Linked DNA regions of Tunturibacter gelidoferens. The protein of the gene in region 2 binds, or shares a complex with, the protein of the main gene of each other region. Links are inferred from orthologs where the notes say so. Each region holds a gene or a part of one and is shown on either strand. Other genes may lie near its edges.

Region 1 (4,699 bases), 130 kb from region 2 along the record:
GGTTGGGTGGCGGCGATGGATGTTGCCGGGGATTCGAAGCTGCCGGCCTGGGTTCGGAATGAGATGAAGACGGTGGAGACGGAGATCAAGTACTCGGGGTATCTGGACCAGCAGCGGCGCTCGATGGAGAAGATGCGGAGGGCGGAGAGACGGGCGATTCCGGGGTGGTTCGATTATTCGACGGTGAGTGGTTTGTCGAGTGAGATGAAAGAGATTCTTTCGCGGGTGCGGCCGCAGACGATTGGGCAGGCTAGCCGTATTGCAGGGGTTACGCCTGCGGCGGTTAGTTTGATTCACGTTTATATCGAGATTCAGGGCAGGGCGCGCGTGGCTTAGTTTTGTGCCCTCGGGTGTCCTGCCGGACGGGCGCCCTGCGCGGGCGGCGGTCACTTTCGTGACGTGTGTACCTTCTGGCTGAGTGAGGTGTGTCGGCCCTCCAGATGTAACCGCTGGCGGGGTTTGGGCGTCCAAGTTGGGAAGGGTTGGTGCATGATGGGTTCTTTCAAGACAAGTTTGATTCTGCTGGCTGTGGTGGTGGTCGCGTTGATTTTATTTGGAAGGGGAAAGAGTATGGTGATGGGCGCAGAGCGGAGGGAGCCGATTCCGGCTCCTGTGATGGATGAGCCACATGCGGCGGTGGGGCATGAGACTGCAGTGTTTGCGGGTGGATGCTTCTGGGGCGTACAGACTGTGTTTCAGCGGGTGAAAGGCGTTACGGCTACGACTGCGGGGTATTCGGGTGGATCTGCGTCGACGGCTACTTATGACCAGGTTTCGTCTGAGGGTACGGGGCATGCGGAGTCGGTGAAGATTGTGTTTGATCCGGCGAAGGTTAGCTACGGGACGCTGCTGCGGATCTTCTTTTCGGTGGTGCATGATCCTACGCAGTTGAACCGGCAGGGGCCGGATGTGGGGACTTCTTATCGGTCGGTGATCTTTTATACGACTCCGGGGCAGGAGAAAGTGGCTAAGGCCTATATCTCTCAGCTGGATGCGGCGCATGTGTTTCCCAAGCCGATTGTGACCGAGGTTACGCCGCTGAAGGCTTTCTATGACGGCGAGGACTATCACCAGGACTATGCGGAGAAGAATCCCAACAATCCGTACATCCAAGTGTGCGATGTACCGAAGATGGCGGCGCTGAAGCAGCAGTTTCCTGATCTTTTTCAGGATTACAAGCACAAATAATTTTGGGCTGGCGGGCCTGCGACGGAGGCCCGCTTTTGCAGGGGGTTTTGCGAAATTGTGGTGTTTGAACCTGGTTTTTTGTGTGGCTGGGTGTGGTGGGATGTGTGGTGAATGTGGTGTTTTAGCACCACACATTTGGGTGGCTAAAAATACGCCAGGTTTTGAGATTTATTTTGGCGGGGTGGCGCGTGTGCGCGAAATGCGGGGGGCTTGACGGATACCGCAGCATGCATCGGTTCGCTGCAAGTGAGAGATGTGGCCGCAATCCACTGCGCGACAGACGGTGAGGCTGTCTGCCGCTTCGGTCGAGATGACGAAGTTTGAGACGGGTTTAGGGGAGGAACAACGGCAAAGGACTAAATACGGGGATCCTTCACTCCGTTCAGGATGACGACTCGAAAGGGATGACGATTCGAGCAGGAGGACGGCTCGAACAGATTGACGACTTGAACAGGATGACGGCTCGAAAAGGGCTGCAGCTCTGGGCAGGAGACGGGTTTCAACGGAGCAGAGTGCGGGTTATTGGGTGACTTCGCCCTCGGGTTCGTCGGTGGGGTTTTCGATCTCGGCTTCGAAGCCTTCGAGGAGGCGGTTGAGGAAGGCTTCGGGGTCGGTGTCCTTGTTTTGCAGCTGGTGGGCGAGGGCGATGTGGCGGGCGAGGTCAGCGAGGACGATGCCCCAGGCGAAGGGGTCCTCCCAGGCTCCGCTGCGGATGCTGACGTGCTGGCCCTGTTCGGCGATCCAGACGCGGAGGACCTCGAAGGAGGCTTTGTCGCGTTGGGCTTGCTCGGGAATGGCTAGAACCTTTTCGACGCCCATTATTGCTCCTGCGGAAGTTTGTTTGTCGTTAACGAATAGCCTATAACGACTTTCTGTGGAGGCTGAAAACACAGACTCACGAGGGCTGGTGTGGGGCATCCGGCTTGGTTCTCTGGATGTGGGTGGGTGTGGCCGGGCGGCGTAGACTGAAATCTGCCCGACAGCTGGGTAATCCACAGAAATGCGCCGCCTTCCGCAGGCTGGCATTCGATAATTTAGGACTTCATGGCTACTTATCCCCACATTGTCGGCGAGCAGGAACGGCCGGCGTCAGTCCATGCCGAGATGACGATTCTTGGCGCGATGCTGGTGGAGCCGGTCGCGATTATAGATGCGACGATGCTGCTGAAGACCGATGACTTTGCGCTGGATTCGCACCGGAAGATCTACGATGCGATGCTGCACCTGGTTGAGGTTGGACATGCGGTAGACATCGTTACGGTCACCGATTATCTGGGGAAGAAGAAGGAGCTGGATTCGGTGGGTGGGCTGCCTTATCTGGCTTCGCTCAGTGAGGGCCTGCCGCGCAAGCTGAGTATTGAGAGTTATGTTCGGATCGTTCGCGATAAGAGCCTGATGCGGCAGCTGCTGACGGTGTGCGATATGGGGATGATCGAGGCCTCGGACCAGAGCCGCGAGGCGATCGATGTGCTGAACCAGGTTTCGAGTCGGTTGACGGAGATCTCCGAACACGCGGTGACGGGCGGGTTCTCGGATATTACGGCGATTGTGAAGGACTCGTTTGGGTCGATCGATGCGCTGTATGAGCAGGGACGCGAGGTTACGGGGCTGGCGACGCACTACATCGAGTTTGACCGGATGACGAGCGGGTTGCAGGAGTCGGAGTTGACGATTATTGCGGCTCGGCCTTCGATGGGCAAGACGGCGTGGGCGATCAATATTGCGGAGAATGCTGCGGTGCGCGGGGGCAAGGTGGTGGCGGTGTTCTCGCTGGAAATGAGTAAAGCGAGTCTGCTGCGGAGAATGCTGGCTTCGCAGGCGCTGGTGAACTCGAAGGCGATTCAGACCGGGATGTTGATGCGCGAGGACCGGGCGAAGCTGATCAATGGTCTGGAGCGGCTGATGGAGTCGAAGATGTTTATCGACGATACGCCGGGGATCACGCTGGCGGAGATGCGGGCGAAGGCGCGGCGGCTGAAGCAGCAGCATGGTGCGCTGGATCTGATTGTGATCGATTATCTGCAGCTTATGACGGGCTCGTCGGGGTCGCAGAAGGGGTTTGAGAATCGCACGCAGGAGGTCTCGGCGATCTCGCGCGGGCTGAAGGCGCTGGCGAAGGAGATGAGGGTGCCGGTGGTGGCGCTGTCGCAGCTGTCGCGTGCGAGTGAGCAGAGGGGCGGCGACAAGAAGCCGCTGTTGAGCGACCTGCGCGAGTCGGGTTCGATCGAGCAGGATGCCGACGTGGTCTGCTTTATTCATCGCGAGGAGTACTACGACCGCGAGAATGAAGATCTAAAAGGCAAGGCGGAGATCATCATCGCGAAGCAGAGAAACGGACCGACTGGAAGTATTCAGCTGGCGTATCTGGCGGACTATACGCGGTTCGAGAATCTATCGCATGGCGGGGATTCGGGCGGGTACTAGGCGCGGGGAAGCCGACGCGAAGGTTCGCGTGGGCGGTGGGCAAATGACGAGAAGCGCGTTTCTCGTTACTTATCCAATTTGGAGAAGCGTAAATCAAGGTTGATGAGTGCATAGGCCTGATGTCATCAACGTAGCAATGAAATTTCTGTCAGACGGATCTTGTATGGTCTGAAGGTTCAGAGGGCAGCATCAACCTCATTACCGTGAGGGATGGTGATAACGATTTTCCCTTGTGCATGTCCTTCTTCGCGATAACAGAGGGCTTCAGCTACTTCGGCTAGTGGGTATCGCCTGTCTATCACAGGTACGATCTTTCTGGCTTCGAGAAGGTCCTTGAGAAGAAGCAGATCCGTTACGTTGACCTTCGCAATGAAGAAACGCACTTTCTTGTTGCCGATCAACGATAGAAGCGGCCTCAGTGAGATCGCCTGGAACATTCGAGCTAAACCACCTCCAGCCCACACAAAGATTCCGTCCTGATTGAGCGCACGCCTGTAATCGAGAATCGAATGATGGGCGTTCGCCCCGAGGATCAGATCGTATCGCAACCCGCTTAGCGTGAAATTTTCTCGTGTGTAATCGATCACATGGTCCGCACCGATTGATCGCGCCATGTCTACATTTCGCGGGCTGCATACGGCGGTCACTTCGGCCCCGAATGATTTGGCAATCTGGACAGCGAACGTACCCACGCCACCCGATGCGCCGTCGATCAGAACTTTCTGGCCGGGCTGGATCTGACCGTGATCGCGTAGACCCTGAAGAGCAGTAATCGCAGCTACGGGCACGGCTGCTGCTTGCTCGAACGACAGATTGGATGGCTTCGGCGCAAGGCTGTCTTGCTGAGTACATACGTACTCAGCAAATCCTCCCTGGCCTTTTCCCGTGAACGATGCCCCAAAGACTTCATCGCCCGGCTGAAATCGCTTTATATCCCGGCCGACCGATTCAATTCGCCCCGCATAATCAGCGCCAGCTATCTTGTGTGTCGGTCTGAGAAGCCTTCCAAGGCTCGGAACGAAAAACAAGGGCCCTCTAATTGTGAAACCGTCGAGCGGATTGACGGACGAGGCATACAGCTTGACTA
Region 2 (5,734 bases):
CTGGTGGCGGGGACAGCGGCGGAGGTGAATATCTTTGCCAGCCGAGCCGTAATCGTGGTGGCAATGGGTACAACGTAAGTGGTAGATGGTCTGGCCGGGGAAGGATTCTGAGGGAAATCCGGTCCGGGAGATTACGATCTGGCCGTGTTTGTTCTTGTATCCGGGGGTAGTGCTCTGGAAGTTGGTCATTTTTGCAGGGTTTCGTGTGTTTGATGAATCGGCGGTTCGCTCGCGATCACCCGCTACTGTAAGCCGATCAGAGTGATTTGCGGGTGTGATTTCAGCTTTCGAAGCCGGGTTTTGAGCGGCGGATCCTGGCTAACAGGGATGCAGGGCGGAGGGAGGATGGGTAGTGGAGCATGCTGGCCAGGAAGGCGGGCAGGGTATCGTGGGCGATGCGCAGGCAGGCAGGGACGACGTAAAGATTCATGACGATCTCTGAGATCAGGAGTGAGGCCGCCGCTCCATAGAGCCCGTAGGCTCGCGCCAGGACGTAGCAGAGAACGCAGGCGACGCTGGTGCCAAGGATATAGTAGGTGGCCAGGCGCTGGTGCTGGTTGGTGGAGGTCATCAGCGTGCCGCTGGTGGACCACAACGCGTAGAGGACGACAACGGCGAGAAGGATGCTGAGGAGGGGTCGGCTGGGTGGGACGTGGCCACCGGTCCAATGAACCAGAAACCATGGGCCGAAGCTGAGCATGACGATAACCAGGATCAGGGCTACGAGCAGGGCCAGCTGGCAGGCGCGGCGGAGCAGAGTTCGAGTGAGTTCGTAGTTTCCGGCTCCGAAGGCGATCGACATCTCGGGTTCGAAGGTGTTGTTGACCATTTGGACCATCTGCAGGGCTACCCGCGAGACAGTGCGGGCAGTGCTGAAGATAACGACGTCGGTGGGCCCGAGAGCGTATCCGACGGCGAGCAGGCTGCCTTGCAGGCTGAGGGCGTTACCGAGGGGGAATCCCATGTAGGCGAAGGCCGGTCGGGCGAGCTTGCGAATCTCGGCGAAGCTCGCGTGTTGCCACCCATATTCGATCCAGGGGATGTCGCGCCGGACGAGAATGCAGAAGAATATGGTGATGGCTACGTTAACCGAGGCAAAGACCAACGCTGTCATGCGTGCGCCTGCACCCAGTGTGACTGCGGCGATCATGCAGCCAAAGGCGAAGAGGGAGAACATGTTTTTGAGGAAGGTGCCGTAGGGGTAGCGGCCGATGGCTCGGTAAGCAGATTGAAGGAGCTGCTCTAATTGCCCGAGCAGGACGGAGACGCCGAGATAAAAGATGATCCACTTGGTGTCGGCCTCACCCAGCGTGGTGAGCTTGAGGAGGCGGGAGGCGGGAAGATAGTAGAGGGTTCCGGAGAGCAGTACGATCGTCGCTGTGCAGATGATGGCGATGAGCCACCAACAGCTCTGGAAGACGCGGAGAGCGGCAGCACGGTCATCGCGGGCGACCAGCATCGTCATCTCGTTGCCCGCGACAGAGCCGAAGCCCACATTGCTGAAGCTGAGATAGGCGGGGATGGAGTTGACGATCATCCATTCGCCGTAGAGGGGCACGCTCCAGAAGTGGAGGAAGACCGGGATCTGGACGAACTGAATCACGGTAGAGGAGAGTTTCCCTACCCAGTTGGTCAAGAAGCCAAGCATCAGCCTTCGCTTTGTAGAGATGTCCATGCTCATGAGTGAGATTTGCTTCCTAAATATTTTCCCGGATACAGGGCAAGTCTACTTTCTTATAACCCGTTGGTTTGGAGGATGTTCACGAGAAATCGACGATCGCTGCGTTATTGCTCCCGCAGCTTACGGTCGATTTGAAGCTTTTCTGCGGTGAGCTTAGTCAGCATCTCATGGTCGCCATGGCGGTCTGCCTCGGCGATGAGGGTGCGGAGCTCACGTTGGCGGCGTTCGAGCTGGCGGCACTTGAGGGTTTCGAGCGCGTTTTCGACAAGCTCGGTCATGGATTGCGCGTTGGTGGAGGCAGAATCAGGGTTCTCGGCGTTTTGAAGGGTGCGTGCTAGAAGAATTCGGCTGGGCTCGTCGGGCGCCGCGTCGAGAGGGTTGGGGGGTGCTGGCGCGTTCGCGAGTGACTCAAGTAAAGCGGCGGACGAAAGGCTGTCGTACCATTCCGGATGCTGTGTGAGCTGCTCGACGGCCAGGATGCGCGCAGGGTCGTTCTCCGGGAGAACGAGGACGCGCAAGAGGATTTCCTCGTTCCGATCGATCGGTTCGAGCCGATGAGCACTAACGCTTTCAACTTTTTTCGACGCTGCGTCACTCAATTCTTTAGAGTGAACAAACGAAATTCCAAGCTTCTGCGCCGCGTCAACTGCAAATTCTTCTCGCTGTCGAACTGAAGGCATACGGCGGATGTGCGGCAGTAAGAAATTCATCGCTTTGACCTTCCCTTCGGGAGTACGAGTGGGGAATTGTTCGCGGGCTCGGTCGATGAGGTAATCGGAGTGGCGCTTCGCATCGCGCAGGGCTGCCATGTACTGCTGGACGCCCTGCTCGCGGATGAAGCGGTCGGGATCAAGACCGCCTTCGAGGGTGACGATCTTCACTTCGAAGTCTTCTTCAGTGAGGAGGGCGATGGATTTTTCGGTAGCGGCGGTGCCGGCGGTGTCCGGGTCGAAGTTGACGATGACGCGCTTGGTGAAGCGGCTGAGGAGACGGATCTGCATCTCTGTGAAAGCAGTACCGGAGGTTGCGAGAACGCCTTTGATGCCGGCCATGTAGACAGAGATGCAGTCCATCTGGCCCTCGACCAGCAGCGCGAAGCCGAGGGCGCGGATGTCGGCTTTAGCTTTATCGAGGTTGAAGAGGACCTGGCCTTTGCTGTAGAGAGCGGTTTCGGGTGAGTTAAGATACTTCGCGATGGGGCGGCCCTTCTCATCTTCAGCGTCGAGGGCGCGGGCTGTGAAGGCGATGGTTTTGCCTTGTTCATTGGCGATGGGGAAGGTGATGCGCTTGCGGAAGCGTGCGTAGAGCTGGCCTTGGCTGCCGTCGTTTTGTTCTTTGGCGCTGAAGAGGCCGCTGGCGCGGAGGACTTCGTCGGGGAAGTGTTTGGCGAGCTGCTCGCGCATGTGGTTGAAGTCGTCGGGGGCGTAGCCGATGCGGAACTTCGCGATGGTCTCGGCGGTGACGCCGCGACCGGTGAGGTATTCGCGGGCGCGTGCGGCTTCGGGAGCTTTGAGTGCGGCTTCGAAGTACTGCGTGGCGGCTTCGTGAATGTCGGTGAGTTGGCGGCGAATGCCGGCTTCGCGAACCTCATCGGGGGAGTTGAATTCGCGCTTGGGGAGGGGGATTCCGCACTTGGTGGCCACTACGCGGATGGCCTCGGGAAAGCTGATGTTTTCGAGCTTCATGACGAAGGTGAAGACGTCGCCTTTTTCGTGGCAGCCGAAGCAATAGAAGTAGTTATGGGTGGCGTTTACGGAGAACGATCCCGTTTTTTCTTTGTGAAAGGGGCAGAGGCCGGTGTAGTTCTGAGCGCCGGATTTGCGCAGCTTGATGTAGTCGCCGATGATGCGGACGATATCGGCCTGCTGCTTGACGGTTTGTGCGAAGTTGTCGGACATGGGAGTTGGAGAGATCAGATCAACGGGCTTAGGTTTTTTTGGGCCTGTTTATGAGTTTAGACGGAGATTTTTTTCTGGCCGTGGTGCGGCTTGGATCTTTGAGGATTTGCTGGGCTTTTTGGAGGGGGTTGGGCCAGATTGGGGTGTTTGACCATGGTTTTTTGCTGGTCACAACGTGGTGTTCTGCATGGTGAACGTGGAAAAAAAGCAGTGCACTTTTGAGGTCAAAAAAATGCGTCACGAATTCGAACTTTATTTTGCTCCTTTCCTGTTCAGGGAGAACTGGGTGGTCGGGAGTCGGTTTGCATACAACGATTGAGGGATATCTTCGTGAATTCGCGCGGGCCTACGGTACATGTGCGGAACTTCCGTCGAAGGCGTGTGTTTGTATGGAGGGTAGAGAGCGAATGGCCGGCTGAGATACATGGCTATTCAACAACTTGAGTGCCGCGGCCAAGGCGCCGTTAGGCCAACCAAAGGATGAATGTATGAGATTGGCGAATTTAGTCCGTAAGTTTGTGGTGGGCGCGGCTCTTGCGCTTTTGCCTGCGGCTTCTTTTGCGGGAGTGTTTATTTCGGTGGGCTTTGCGCCGCCGGTGTTGCCGGTTTATACGCAGCCGATCTGCCCGGGTGATGGATATCTGTGGAATCCCGGCTACTGGGCGTATGGCGATGAGGGGTACTACTGGGTTCCGGGTGTGTGGGTTCGTCCGCCGCAGGTTGGACTACTGTGGACGCCGGGCTACTGGGGATGGGGTGGTGGCGCTTACCTCTTCCACGCTGGTTATTGGGGGCCGCACGTCGGCTTCTACGGCGGCGTGAACTATGGGTTCGGCTACGGCGGCGTAGGTTTTGGGGGCGGACGCTGGGTGGGCAACAGCTTTGCGTATAACACCGCGGTCGTCAATGTGAATCGGACGGTGATTCACAACACGTACATCGATAACACGGTGATCAACCACACGGCGATTAACAATCGTACGAGCTTCAACGGCGGGACCGGCGGACTTCAGGCTCGTCCGTCGGCACAGGAGGCTTCGTTCGCGCGGGAGAACCATATTGCACCGACGGCTGAGCAGCAGAGCCATGTGCAGATGGCACACGCGGATCGCAGCAACTTCGCTTCGGTCAACGGCGGTCGTCCGCAGAATGCAGCGTTTTCTCGCCCCGGGGTGCGTGCGGCCAATCAGCAGCAGCGTATCGGGCAGGGAGTGCAGTCGGGTCAGCTGACGGCGCATGAGACGGGCAACCTGGAGAACCGCGAGGCGAGCATCAATCATCAGGCTGCGGCTGACCGGGCGGCGAACGGCGGACATCTGAACGCGCAGGAGCACCAGCAGATCAACCAACGTCAGAATAACGTCAGCAAGTCGATCTACAACGATAAGCACAATGCGAACACGCAGGAGCATCCGCACGCCGAGGCACATGAAGGGCACCGGTAGGCGGTTTTAGAACGAAGAGAGAGCGGCCGGCGGAGGTTTTCGCCGACCGCTCTTTTTTTGTGCCTAGAATCTTAAGAATGGTCAAGAAAGAGATGGATCGGGTGGTTGTGGTGCTGGTGCGGGCACGCAACCCGAATAACATCGGCGCGGTGGCGCGGGCGATGCATGATTTTGGATTTCGCCATCTGCGGATCGTGAATGAGTATGCGGTGCCGTTCGAGACTGCACGGTCGGCGGTGGATGCTTCGGCGGTGCTGGCGGGGGCGGAGGTGTTTGCCAGCGTTGGCGAAGCGGTTGGGGATTGCACGCTGGTGGTGGGTACGACGGCGGTGGGCGAACGGGCGTTGCAGCATCCCTTATATGCGCTTGCGGACGCGGGCGGGAAGATCAGTTCCGAGTTGGCGGGTGAGGGACGAGTTGCGCTGCTGTTCGGTTCGGAGAAGACGGGGCTGAGCAACGATGAGTTGAGTTACTGTCATTGGCTGCTGACGATTCCGATGGAGGAGCAGGAGGAGATTCGGCATCCTTCGATGAATCTTGGGCAGGCAGTGGCGGTTTGTTTGTATGAACTGGTGCGCGGGCGGAGTGCGGTTGCTGCGGGTGGTGCGGATAAGGCGGCTAGTGCGGGTGAGGTGGAGCGGTTGACGGCACTGTTGACTGAGGCGCTGGAGGCGACTGGATATACGAAGCGGCATCCTGCGAATTGCGAT

The links.
Region 1: the proteins of dnaG (region 2) and dnaB are in contact, whole or in part, in a crystal structure (PDB 2R6A), measured with the Geobacillus stearothermophilus proteins. The link is inferred for Tunturibacter gelidoferens from one-to-one orthologs. Residues at the interface, in WP_049624496.1 of Geobacillus stearothermophilus: Lys456, Leu457, Leu458, Pro459, Ala460, Asn463, Ala464, Leu467, Leu535, Leu536, Ile537, Ala538, Gln544, Glu545, Asp548, Tyr549, His552; in WP_033016901.1 of Geobacillus stearothermophilus: Ser13, Glu15, Ala16, Gln18, Glu91, Leu92, Asp94, Ala95, Val96, Pro97, Thr98, Ala99, Ala100, Asn101, Tyr104, Tyr105, Ile108.

What each region holds. Positions count from the first base shown.
Region 1 is NZ_CP132938.1:1,120,396-1,125,094, forward strand. What follows is about bases 1,460-4,422. They hold dnaB (replicative DNA helicase), read left to right. Parts: upstream 1,460-2,232; coding sequence 2,233-3,612; downstream 3,613-4,422. Other genes in these bases: RBB81_RS05255 (DUF5076 domain-containing protein), read right to left, coding at 1,708-2,007; RBB81_RS05265 (NAD(P)-dependent alcohol dehydrogenase), read right to left, coding at 3,789-4,422. Also shown: tRNA uridine-5-carboxymethylaminomethyl(34) synthesis enzyme MnmG, read left to right, coding at 1-336; peptide-methionine (S)-S-oxide reductase MsrA, read left to right, coding at 571-1,188; more of RBB81_RS05265, read right to left, coding at 4,423-4,699. UniProt on the Escherichia coli protein: The main replicative DNA helicase, it participates in initiation and elongation during chromosome replication. Travels ahead of the DNA replisome, separating dsDNA into templates for DNA synthesis.
Region 2 is NZ_CP132938.1:1,250,008-1,255,741, forward strand. What follows is about bases 1,183-4,168. They hold dnaG (DNA primase), read right to left. Parts: upstream 3,580-4,168; coding sequence 1,786-3,579; downstream 1,183-1,785. Other genes in these bases: RBB81_RS05770 (lipopolysaccharide biosynthesis protein), read right to left, coding at 1,183-1,675; RBB81_RS05780 (YXWGXW repeat-containing protein), read left to right, coding at 4,068-4,168. Outside these bases: more of RBB81_RS05770, read right to left, coding at 281-1,182; more of RBB81_RS05780, read left to right, coding at 4,169-5,024; RBB81_RS05785 (RNA methyltransferase), read left to right, coding at 5,102-5,734. UniProt on the Escherichia coli protein: RNA polymerase that catalyzes the synthesis of short RNA molecules used as primers for DNA polymerase during DNA replication.